DNA from 3 places in the Escherichia albertii genome. Region 2 is predicted to be linked to each of the others. Evidence: predicted binding sites of a transcription regulator. Region 2 holds the regulator's gene; each other region holds the start of a gene.
What was found. The regulator PurR, encoded in region 2, represses purine synthesis genes. The targets are predictions, from matches to a motif close to CANGCAAACGTTTGCNTG.
Positions count from the first base shown of each region.

Region 1 (4,117 bases), 950 kb from region 2:
TGGCTGAGTGGAGAACCGTGGATCACCAGTTGGGTTGACCGCTCTGCAAACGCCATTGGTTTGAGTCTGTATAACTTTCTCAACATCCTCAATATTAATCAGATTTGGTTGTACGGTCGCAGTTGTGCCTTTGGTGAGAACTGGCTTAATACCATTATTCGCCAGACGGGGTTTAATCCGTTCGACCGCGACGAAGGACCGAGCGTGAAAGCGACACAGATTGGCTTCGGGCAATTAAGCCGCGCACAACAGGTGCTGGGAATTGGCTATTTGTATGTTGAAGCGCAGTTACGCCAGATTTGATGGTGCGATAAGGTAAAAAAGCTTCCCGAAGGAAGCCTTTCAGACTAAAGACAAACGTAAAATTGCCTGATGCGCTACGCTTATCAGGCCTACATGCAGATTGCAATATATTGAATTTGCAAGATTTTGTAGGCCAAATAAGATGTTCACACCGCATCCGGCATGAACAACGAGCACATTGTCAGCAAATCACCGTTTTGCTTATGCGTAAACCGGGTAACGTGCGCAGATGTCGAGAACTTTACCTTTGATGCGCTCAATAACCGCTTCATCATTGATGCTGTCCAGCACGTCACACATCCAGCCAGCCAGCTCTTTCGCTTCTGCTTCTTTGAAGCCGCGACGCGTAATCGCCGGAGTACCCACGCGAATACCGGAAGTTACAAACGGGCTCTTCGGATCGTTTGGTACGCTGTTTTTGTTGACGGTGATGTTGGCACGGCCCAGAGCGGCATCAGCTTCTTTACCGGTCAGGTTTTTATCAACCAGATCAACCAGGAACAGGTGGTTATCAGTGCCGCCGGAAACCACTTTGTAGCCGCGCTCAAGGAACACTTCTACCATCGCTTTGGCGTTTTTCGCGACCTGCTGCTGGTAAGTTTTGAACTCTGGCTCCATTGCTTCTTTCAGCGCGACTGCTTTACCCGCAATAACGTGCATCAGCGGACCACCCTGACCACCTGGGAAGACAGCAGAGTTCAGTTTTTTGTACAGCTCTTCGCTACCGCCTTTCGCCAGAATCAGGCCGCCGCGCGGACCCGCCAGAGTTTTGTGAGTGGTAGTAGTCACAACGTGAGCATGAGGAACCGGGTTCGGATAGACGCCAGCGGCAACCAGACCCGCAACGTGCGCCATATCAACAAACAGGTAAGCGCCGATACTGTCAGCGATTTCACGCATTTTCGCCCAGTCAACCACACCGGAGTATGCAGAGAAGCCGCCGATAATCATTTTCGGCTTGTGTTCTTTGGCTTGTTTTTCCAGATCTGCGTAGTCGATATGACCGGTCGCATCAATACCGTAAGGAACAATGTTGTACAGCTTACCGGAGAAGTTAACCGGAGAACCGTGAGTCAGGTGGCCGCCGTGCGCCAGGTTCATACCCAGAACGGTATCGCCGGGTTCCAGCAACGCGGTGTAGACTGCAAAGTTAGCCTGAGAGCCGGAGTGCGGCTGAACGTTAGCGTAGTCAGCGCCGAACAGTTCTTTCGCGCGATCGATCGCCAGTTGTTCGACGATATCAACATACTCGCAACCGCCGTAGTAGCGTTTGCCCGGATAACCTTCAGCATATTTGTTGGTTAGCTGAGACCCCTGCGCCTGCATTACGCGCGGGCTGGTGTAGTTTTCGGAGGCGATCAGTTCGATGTGCTCTTCCTGACGTACTTTTTCCTGCTCCATAGCCTGCCACAGTTCGGCATCATAATCGGCAATGTTCATTTCACGCTTTAACATCCGCATCTCCTGACTCAGCTAACAATAAAATTTTTTCGCCTAATTTCGGCGGTCCTGATGGACAACGGCGAACAGTATAACCGAATCATTGTGCGATAACAGGTCTTGACAAAGGAATTTACGCAAACGATTACCTTTAAGCTGGACAAGGCTTTGGAGTATTAAGAACTTATGTCTGGTAACGGATTTCTTTTCAAGTTTGTGATGCAAATTATTCACCTTGTCACATTCTCAACGAAAAACGACAAAGAACCATTTACAATGCAGGGCTATTTTTTATAAGATGCATTTGAGATACATCAATTAAGATGCAAAAAAAGGAAGACCATATGCTTGACGCTCAAACCATCGCTACAGTAAAAGCCACTATCCCTTTACTGGTGGAAACAGGGCCGAAATTAACCGCCCATTTCTACGACCGCATGTTTACTCATAATCCTGAACTCAAAGAAATTTTTAACATGAGTAACCAGCGTAATGGCGATCAACGTGAAGCCCTGTTTAACGCCATTGCCGCCTACGCCAGTAATATCGAAAACCTGCCAGCCCTGCTACCAGCAGTAGAAAAAATCGCGCAGAAACACACCAGCTTCCAGATCAAACCGGAGCAATACAACATCGTTGGCGAACACCTGCTGGCAACGCTGGATGAAATGTTCAGCCCGGGACAGGAAGTGCTGGACGCCTGGGGTAAAGCCTATGGCGTGCTGGCGAATGTGTTTATCAATCGCGAGGCAGAGATTTATAACGAGAACGCCAGCAAAGTCGGTGGCTGGGAAGGTACCCGCGATTTCCGCATTGTGGCTAAAACACCGCGCAGTACGCTTATCACCAGCTTCGAACTGGAACCGGTCGATGGCGGCCCGGTAGCAGAATACCGTCCAGGACAATACCTCGGCGTCTGGTTGAAGCCGGAAGGCTTCCCGCACCAGGAAATTCGCCAGTACTCTTTGACCCGCAAACCGGATGGTAAAGGCTATCGAATTGCGGTGAAACGTGAAGATGGCGGACAAGTTTCCAACTGGCTGCATAACCATGCCAACGTTGGCGATGTCGTGAAACTGGTCGCTCCGGCGGGTGATTTCTTTATGGATGTCGCGAATGACACGCCGGTGACACTGATCTCTGCGGGCGTTGGGCAAACACCCATGCTGGCAATGCTCGACACGCTGGCAAAAGCAGGTCACAACGCCCAGGTTAACTGGTTCCATGCGGCAGAAAATGGCGATGTCCACGCCTTTGCCGATGAAGTTAAGGAACTGGGGCAATCACTGCCGCACTTTACCGCGCACACCTGGTATCGCCAGCCGAGCGAAACCGATCGCGCAAAAGGTCAGTTTGATAGCGAAGGTCTGATGGATTTGAGCAAACTGGAAGGCTCGTTCAGCGACCCGGCCATGCAGTTCTACCTCTGCGGCCCGGTTGGCTTCATGCAGTTTGCTGCGAAACAGCTAGTTGAGCTGGGCGTGAAGCAGGAGAATATTCATTACGAATGCTTTGGCCCGCATAAGGTGTTGTGATTTGAGATTGCCGGATGATGCCATTCATCCGGCAATCTTGACGCGGTTTAAATCGCCGCGTCGTCTTCCTCGCCAGTACGGATACGAATGACTCGCGCCACGTCGAAGACGAAGATTTTACCGTCACCGATTTTACCGGTTTGCGCCGTACGAGTAATAGTGTCTACGCAGATATCCACAATGTCATCTGGTACGACGATCTCAATTTTCACCTTCGGCAGAAAGTCCACCATATACTCCGCGCCACGATACAGCTCGGTATGGCCTTTCTGACGGCCAAAACCTTTCACTTCGGTGACCGTCATACCGGTAATGCCGACTTCAGCCAGCGCTTCGCGGACATCGTCCAGCTTGAAGGGTTTAATAATCGCATCAATCTTTTTCATGCTATTCCTTGAAAAGGTCGCCTGTCTTTTGATCTGCTAAACGTAACACATTACCTCGATTCATTCCTTGAAATCGTTTGCATCCAGCTCGTGTCGGGAAAGCAGTTTATAAAATTCTGTCCGGTTGCGCCCCGCCATTCTCGCCGCATGAGTGACGTTGCCTTTGGTAATTTGCAGCAGCTTACGCAAGTAGTTGAGCTCAAATTGATTACGCGCCTCAACAAAAGTTGGCAGCGCCGTATTTTCGCCCTCCAGCGCCTGCTCCACCAGCGCATCGCTAATCACTGGCGATGAAATCAGCGCCACGCACTGTTCAATCACGTTGACCAACTGGCGCACATTACCCGGCCAGGCGGCGGCCATCAGACGCTTCATTGCATCGGTGGAGAACGCGCGGACAAACGGTTTATGTCGCTCTGCCGCCTGGCGCAACAAATGGTTTGCCAGTAGGGG
Region 1 covers NZ_CP117568.1:1,641,049-1,645,165, forward strand. Annotated here, with positions in the region: gene PS053_RS07960 (ROK family protein) at 1-303, shown strand, start outside; gene glyA (serine hydroxymethyltransferase) at 505-1,758, opposite strand; gene hmpA (NO-inducible flavohemoprotein) at 2,088-3,278, shown strand; gene glnB (nitrogen regulatory protein P-II) at 3,326-3,664, opposite strand; gene glrR (two-component system response regulator GlrR) at 3,725-4,117, opposite strand, start outside.
Region 1: a site for PurR is predicted at 1,878-1,895, ahead of glyA (serine hydroxymethyltransferase). Genes of this name have one in related genera too.

Region 2 (4,117 bases):
AGAAAATAGGCAAAATCAGCACCACGGTAATGGCAAACAGGGTGGCGAAAATGGCCTGCCAGGAGAAATGAACCAACAACCAGCTACCTAACAGGGGCGCCAGAGCAGGAGAAAGCCCAACCAGCGGCATGATGGTTGCAAAAATGCGATTCACTTTTTGTGAAGGATAGTAGTCCGTCACCAATGCTTGCCAGATAACTGCCGCGGCACAGACCCCAACAGCCTGTACAAAACGCAATACCAGCAGAGTGGCGGCGTTTTCTACCCACAGCATGCCTAAACTACCCAGAGCAAAAATCGTTAAACCGATTAGTAACACGGGCTTACGACCATAACGGTCAGAGAGCGGCCCCCATAGAAGCTGGGCAGCGGCGAAACCAGCAAGGAACAGACTAAGGCTGGCACTGACGGCAGACGCAGGCGTTTGCAGATCGGCCTGAATGGCGGCAAAAGCGGGCAGATACATATCGGTTGCCAGAAAACCGAGTACGCTCAAACCCGCCAGCCAGACTAAAAATCTTTTCCCAGGTTGCATGTATATTCTCTAAATTCTTCAATTAAACACCGCCGCAAAGTGTAGGGAGTGAAATTCCTGTTGTGAAACGGTAATATTTGATGACTGGTTTCAAAAATTTTGCAGGCAAACTATGTGGTCAGAATATTCTCTCGAAGTTGTTGATGCGGTAGCGCGAAATGGCAGTTTTAGCGCTGCAGCCCAGGAGTTGCATCGCGTTCCTTCCGCTGTCAGCTATACCGTGCGTCAACTGGAGGAGTGGCTGGCGGTGCCGCTTTTTGAGCGCCGTCACCGTGATGTGGAATTGACCGCTGCCGGAGCGTGGTTTTTAAAAGAGGGGCGTTCTGTTGTCAAAAAAATGCAGATCACCCGCCAGCAATGTCAGCAAATTGCCAACGGCTGGCGCGGACAGTTAGCCATCGCGGTGGATAATATTGTCAGGCCAGAGCGTACTCGTCAGTTGATCGTTGATTTTTATCGCCACTTTGATGACGTCGAGCTTCTGGTTTTTCAGGAGGTATTTAATGGCGTCTGGGATGCGCTTTCCGACGGGCGTGTCGAACTGGCGATTGGCGCGACACGAGCGATTCCGGTCGGAGGACGTTATGCCTTCCGTGATATGGGGATGTTAAGCTGGAGTTGCGTTGTCGCCAGCCATCATCCACTGGCGTCTATGGCGGGGCCGTTCAGCGATGATACGTTGCGTAATTGGCCGTCATTGGTGCGCGAGGACACCTCACGAACGTTGCCAAAACGTATTACTTGGCTGCTGGATAACCAAAAAAGACTTGTAGTGCCTGACTGGGAGTCGTCAGCAACGTGTATTTCCGCTGGATTGTGTATTGGCATGGTGCCGACGCATTTCGCCAAACCGTGGCTTAACGAGGAGAAATGGGTAGCACTGGAACTGGAAAATCCATTCCCTGATTCGGCATGTTGTCTGACCTGGCAGCAGAATGATATGTCACCAGCATTGACCTGGCTGCTGGACTATCTGGGGGACAGCGAGACTCTTAATAAGGAGTGGCTACGGGAACCGGAAGAGGCTCCCGTAGTGAACGATTAGCGACGGTAGTCGCGGAACGGGCCGTCAGCTACGGAGCGGCGTTCAATAAGGCGTGGATGAACTTCAATGGACTGCGGTTCTTCGCGTTTGTTGACGATACGATCTAACAGCATGTTGAATGCCGTTTCACCCAGTGAATCTTTCGGCTGATGGATAGTAGTCAACGCCGGGGTAAAATAACGAGCGTTGCGCACATTATCATAACCGATCAGCGAAACATCCTGCGGCACGCGCAGACCCATTTCGTCAGCGGCGCAGAGTGCGCCCATCGCCATAATATCGCCACCACAGAAGACGGCAGTAGGGCGGTGTGATTGCGACAGGATTTGCTGCATGGCGCGATAACCGGATTCCGGCTCAAAGTCACCTTGTACAATCCAGTTTTCCGGCACCTTGATCATGGCTTCTTCCATTGCCTTCATAAAGCCAGCCAGACGGCCAGCACCGGTGTTGCGCTCCAGAGGGCCAGGAATAACGCCGATTTCGCGATGGCCGCGTTCAATCAGATAGCGTCCAGCCATGTAGCCGCCTTCAAACGCGTTATCGATGACCGCATCGGTAAAATCTGCTTTTGCTTCCCCCCAGTCCATCACCACCATCGGAATATGACGGTACTCTTCCAGCATTGCCAGTAGCGGTTCTGGATACTCAGAACACATAACCAGAAGGCCATCAACGCGTTTTTGCGCCATCATCGACAGATAGGCACGCTGTTTCTCAAGATTGTTCCACGCATTACCCAGAATCAGGGTATAGCCTTTCTGGAAGCAATTTTTTTCAACTGCTTCAATAATTTCGGCAAAATAGGCCGCTTCGCTGCTGGTCGCCAGCAAACCGATAGACTTGGTGTGGTTAACCTTCAGGCTACGCGCCACCGCGCTAGGGGAATAGTGTAATTCTTTAATCGCTGCCCACACGGCATTGCGCGTTTCTTCAGCGACGAAACGTGTTTTGTTAATTACGTGTGATACAGTTGTAGTGGAAACGTTTGCTCGTTTCGCTACATCTTTTATTGTTGCCATTCCATTTCACTCCAGACCCTAACTTCAGCTCCTGCAAAATCGCAAGGTAAACGTTTGCCTTTACACACCTTACGCACAACAAAAATGTTGCGGTACGCCGAAAAAACGACACGGAGCGTCAGAAAGGGGTCAATGGCCAGTACGCAAATAGTATAAGCGTGGAATTTTGGCCGATCTTGACGAAAAGGGGAAGTGGTAAAAGCACTTATCATAATAAATGCCGGGAGATTTTTTCATCGCAGTGTGTAAAAATGCGTAATATCACTTTTTGTGTGGTAATAAGAAAGGAGAAAACTTGATGAGCACCGACCTTAAATTTTCACTGGTAACAACTATTATCGTTCTGGGTTTGATCGTGGCCGTGGGTCTGACAGCCGCGCTGCACTGATTTCCTCCCGAGGGAGCTTATGTTCCCTCACATCCTCTTTCCTTTGTTAGCAAAATGACCGAGCGTTCAGTTAATGGTTTTGTTACTGCTGATGTTTGTGTCAGCCAGAAAATGACCCGAAGCAGTTGGTGTTGCCAACAGTTAATAAAACAAAAACGCAGAAGGCGTACCTTCTGCGTTACAGGTTACTGATAAAATGCAATTTATTGCGCCGGATACACTGTTAACGCCTCATTTGCGCAGGACTGATTAGCGTAGTGCATCAGGCAATGTTGCATTTGCCATCAGTGATTATGCGGCGAGATTTTTCGCCACGAACGCCCAGTTCACCAGCGCCCAGAAGTGTTCCAGGTAGCCAGGGCGAGCATTGCGATAATCGATGTAATAAGCGTGTTCCCAGACATCAACGGTCAGCAGCGGAGTTGCATCGGTGGTCAGCGGAGTTCCGGCGTTAGAGGTAGAAACGATAGCCAGTTTGCCGTCGCTATTTTTCACCAGCCAGGTCCAGCCGGAGCCGAAGTTTTTGATGGCAGCATCAGTAAACTGTGCTTTGAAATCGGCAAAGCTGCCAAAAGACGCGGCGATAGCGTCAGCCAGTTCACCTGTCGGTTCGCCACCCGCGTTTGGCGCCAGGCAGTTCCAGTAGAAAGTGTGGTTCCAGACCTGGGCAGCGTTGTTAAATACGCCACCTTCAGAGCTACGAATAATCTCTTCCAGTGATTTACCTTCAAACGCGGTGCCTTTGATCAGGTTGTTCAGATTAGTGACGTAAGTCTGATGATGTTTGCCGTAGTGATACTCGATGGTTTCCGCAGAAATGTGCGGTGCCAGAGCGTCTTTAGCATATGGTAGTGCAGGTAATTCGAATGACATTGCTACTCTCCTTTATTATTAATTGGTATACGCACAATAGCCTTATTGTGAGTACGGATAGGGTAGCAAATTAAAAGGTGAGACAAAAGATGAACTTACCCTGTTGCCGTAACAACAGGGTAAAGTTTTAGCGAAGTGTTTTGGGGGTCATTACCCGACGAGCGCCAACATAGTGGCGCTGCCAGTAATCTTCGCTTAAAGAAGTGATTTGGATTTCCTGGCCACTGCGCGGAGACTGAATAAACTTGCCATTG
Region 2 covers NZ_CP117568.1:695,403-699,519, reverse strand. Annotated here, with positions in the region: gene punC (purine nucleoside transporter PunC) at 1-535, opposite strand, end outside; gene punR (DNA-binding transcriptional activator PunR) at 648-1,580, shown strand; gene purR (HTH-type transcriptional repressor PurR) at 1,577-2,602, opposite strand; gene cydH (cytochrome bd-I accessory subunit CydH) at 2,901-2,990, shown strand; gene sodB (superoxide dismutase [Fe]) at 3,282-3,863, opposite strand; gene mepH (peptidoglycan DD-endopeptidase MepH) at 3,991-4,117, opposite strand, start outside.

Region 3 (4,117 bases), 2.2 Mb from region 2:
GCCAGCAACAGGGTTTCCATCCTCATCAGTTGATCATGACTGCCACGCCGATCCCACGCACGCTGGCGATGACCGCCTATGCCGATCTCGATACCTCGGTTATTGATGAATTACCGCCTGGTCGTACGCCAGTGACGACTGTTGCTATCCCGGATACACGCCGTAACGACATTATCGCTCGCGTGCGTCATGCCTGTATGACTGAAGGTCGTCAGGCGTATTGGGTTTGTACGCTGATTGAAGAGTCAGAATTACTGGAAGCGCAAGCGGCAGAAGCAACGTGGGAAGAGTTGAAACTGGCCTTGCCGGAACTGAACATCGGTCTGGTGCATGGGCGGATGAAACCTGCCGAGAAACAGGCGGTGATGGCATCGTTTAAACAGGGCGAGCTGCACCTGTTGGTTGCCACTACCGTCATTGAAGTCGGTGTTGATGTACCTAACGCCAGTCTGATGATTATCGAAAACCCGGAACGTCTGGGTCTGGCGCAGTTGCACCAGTTACGTGGTCGCGTGGGCCGTGGCGCGGTGGCTTCTCACTGCGTGCTGCTCTACAAAACGCCGCTCTCCAAAACGGCGCAAATCCGCCTGCAAGTGCTGCGCGACAGCAACGATGGATTTGTGATTGCACAGAAAGATTTAGAAATTCGCGGACCGGGTGAATTGTTAGGTACCCGTCAAACGGGTAATGCCGAATTTAAAGTGGCCGACTTACTGCGCGATCAAGCCATGATCCCGGAAGTTCAGCGCCTGGCACGGCATATTCACGAACGTTACCCACAACGGGCAAAAGCGCTGATAGAACGCTGGATGCCGGAAACGGAACGTTACTCCAACGCATAAAAGACGGCGGTGAGAAGACCGTCGTTTCAGGTTGCCCTACCTTCTTGCCGGATGCGGCGTGAACGCCTTATCCAGCCTACAGAAACTTACGAACTCAATAAATTGTGAATCAATACGTAGGCCTGATAAGCGAAGCGCATCAGGCACTTGTCTTTGTTGCGGCGGCACTTACACCGCCGCTTCATCAATTAACCTGCAAAAATAGGCAGCATCAAATACAGCTTAATCACCAGTGCGTTGACGATATCGATAAAGAACGCACCAACCATCGGCACCACCAGGAACGCCATATGAGATGGACCAAAGCGTTCAGTGATCGCCTGCATATTGGCGATTGCTGTTGGCGTTGCGCCAAGACCAAAACCACAGTGACCCGCAGCCAGCACCGCCGCATCGTAGTTTTTCCCCATCATGCGCCAGGTGACAAAGATAGCGTACAACGCCATGAAGATGGTCTGCGCCACCAGAATCGCCAGCATCGGCAGCGCCAGCGAAGCCAGTTCCCACAGTTTCAGCCCCATCAGCGCCATCGCCAGGAACAGCGACAGGCTCACGTTACCCAGAACGGATACCGCACGCTCGAAGACGCGGTAAAAGCCCATCATTGACAAGCCATTGCTTAAAATCACGCCAACAAACAGCACACAAACGAAGGTTGGCAATTCAAAAGCGGTTCCAGCCAGTAACTGGGCAACGATTTTCCCCACTGTCAGGCAGATAGCGATCAGCGCAATGGTTTCAATCAGCACCAGCGAGGTGATCATGCGCCCCACATCCGGTTTTTCGAACGCGGTTGGGACTTCCTGGTCATCAGGGATACCGTTTGGCGTGGTGGAATGTTTTACCAGATACCGGGCCACAGGGCCGCCAATCAGTCCGCCCAACACCAGACCGAACGTCGCACAGGCCATCGCCACTTCCGTCGCGTTAGTAAAACCGTAGCGTTCAATGAATAATTTACTCCACGCCGCGCCGGTCCCATGACCGCCAGAAAGCGTAATAGACCCCGCCAACAGTCCCATAAGCGGATCGAGTCCTAACAGGCTGGCCATACCAATGCCAATGGCATTTTGCATCACCAACAGACCAACAACCACAATCAGGAAAACCCCTACCACACGCCCACCGGCACGCAAACTGGCAAGGTTGGCGTTCAGACCAATGGTAGCGAAGAAAGCCAGCATCAACGGATCGCGCAGGGACATATCAAAGTTGACTTCCCAACCCATGCTTTTTTTCAATACCAGCAGCGCCAGCGCCACTAACAAACCACCCGCAACAGGTTCCGGTATGGTGTATTTCTTCAAAAAGGAGACGGAATGGACCAACTTGCGCCCGAGCAGCAACGTCAGCGTCGCGGCAACAAGCGTTGCTAAAGTATCGAGATGAAACATAGTTACTCCTTTGTGTCCGCATCACTCTTCCATACTCGTCATACCTCCTCATGCCCTTACTGCAAGGCGAAATATGACGAGTATCAAGGTCATGCTTTCCGGGTTCAAATTCTCAGCCGAAAATAAAAAAATGGCATGGATTTTAAGCAGAAAACAACCAAAAGTTATATAAAAAAGTACATTTATCACATTTAAATATTTAGAAGAACACCTGGCAAACGTTTGCTTTTATCTTTCGGTCAGCTAAAATGCCCGCTTTGCTACCACGGGATTGTTTTCGATGTCTGTTTCCACCCTCGAGTCCGAAAATGCGCAACCGGTTGCGCAGACTCAAAACAGCGAACTGATTTATCGTCTTGAAGATCGTCCGCCGCTTCCTCAAACCTTATTTGCCGCCTGTCAGCACCTGCTGGCAATGTTTGTCGCGGTGATCACGCCAGCACTGTTAATTTGCCAGGCATTAGGTTTACCAGCACAGGACACACAACACATTATTAGTATGTCGCTGTTTGCCTCTGGTGTGGCATCGATTATTCAGATTAAAGCCTGGGGACCTGTCGGTTCAGGACTGCTGTCAATTCAGGGCACCAGCTTCAACTTTGTTGCGCCGCTGATTATGGGCGGAACAGCACTAAAGACCGGTGGTGCCGATGTTCCGACAATGATGGCGGCGCTGTTCGGCACGCTAATGCTGGCAAGCTGTACCGAGATGATTATCTCCCGCGTTCTGCACCTGGCGCGCCGCATTATTACACCGCTGGTTTCTGGCGTTGTGGTGATGATTATCGGCCTCTCGCTGATTCAGGTAGGGCTAACGTCCATTGGCGGCGGCTATGCAGCCATGAGCGATAACACCTTCGGTGCGCCAAAAAATCTGCTGCTGGCGGGCGTGGTATTAGTTTTAATCATCCTGCTTAACCGTCAACGCAACCCGTATCTGCGCGTCGCCTCGCTGGTGATTGCTATGGCGGCAGGTTATGCGCTGGCGTGGTTCATGGGCATGTTGCCAGAGAGCAACGAACCGATGGCGCAAGAACTGATTATGGTGCCAACACCGCTTTATTATGGCCTTGGCATTGAGTGGAGCCTGCTGCTGCCGCTGATGCTGGTCTTTATGATTACCTCGCTGGAAACGATTGGCGACATCACCGCTACCTCTGACGTTTCTGAACAGCCGGTTTCCGGTCCGTTGTACATGAAACGCCTGAAAGGCGGCGTGCTGGCAAATGGCCTGAACTCATTTGTGTCGGCAGTATTTAACACTTTCCCGAACTCCTGTTTCGGGCAAAACAACGGTGTGATCCAGTTAACCGGTGTTGCCAGCCGCTACGTTGGCTTTGTCGTGGCGCTGATGTTAATCGTGCTGGGCCTGTTCCCGGCAGTGAGCGGTTTTGTGCAACATATTCCAGAACCTGTTCTGGGCGGTGCTACGCTTGTGATGTTTGGCACCATCGCCGCCTCTGGCGTGCGTATCGTCTCCCGGGAACCGTTAAACCGTCGGGCAATACTGATTATTGCGCTGTCGCTGGCGGTCGGTCTGGGCGTTTCCCAGCAACCGCTGATTTTACAGTTTGCCCCTGACTGGCTGAAAAACCTGCTCTCTTCCGGGATTGCCGCTGGCGGCATCACAGCCATTGTATTGAACCTGATTTTTCCACCGGAAAAACAGTAACCCACTCGCGGCGGTAAACTTCTTTACCGCTGCAGCCACTCTCTTTCACTATTCCCGTCTTGAGGAATGCGCGTAAATCGTGCATAACTCCCTTATGTGCATTTCACGGGATGGAAGACCATGAAATTTATTGGGAAGCTGGTTCTCTATATTCTCATCACGTTATTCGTGGTGATCGCTGGCCTCTATTTTCTCCTGCAAACTCGCTG
Region 3 covers NZ_CP117568.1:2,853,043-2,857,159, forward strand. Annotated here, with positions in the region: gene recG (ATP-dependent DNA helicase RecG) at 1-842, shown strand, start outside; gene gltS (sodium/glutamate symporter) at 1,031-2,236, opposite strand; gene xanP (xanthine/proton symporter XanP) at 2,517-3,908, shown strand; gene PS053_RS13925 (AsmA family protein) at 4,029-4,117, shown strand, end outside.
Region 3: a site for PurR is predicted at 2,448-2,465, ahead of gltS (sodium/glutamate symporter). Genes of this name have one in related genera too.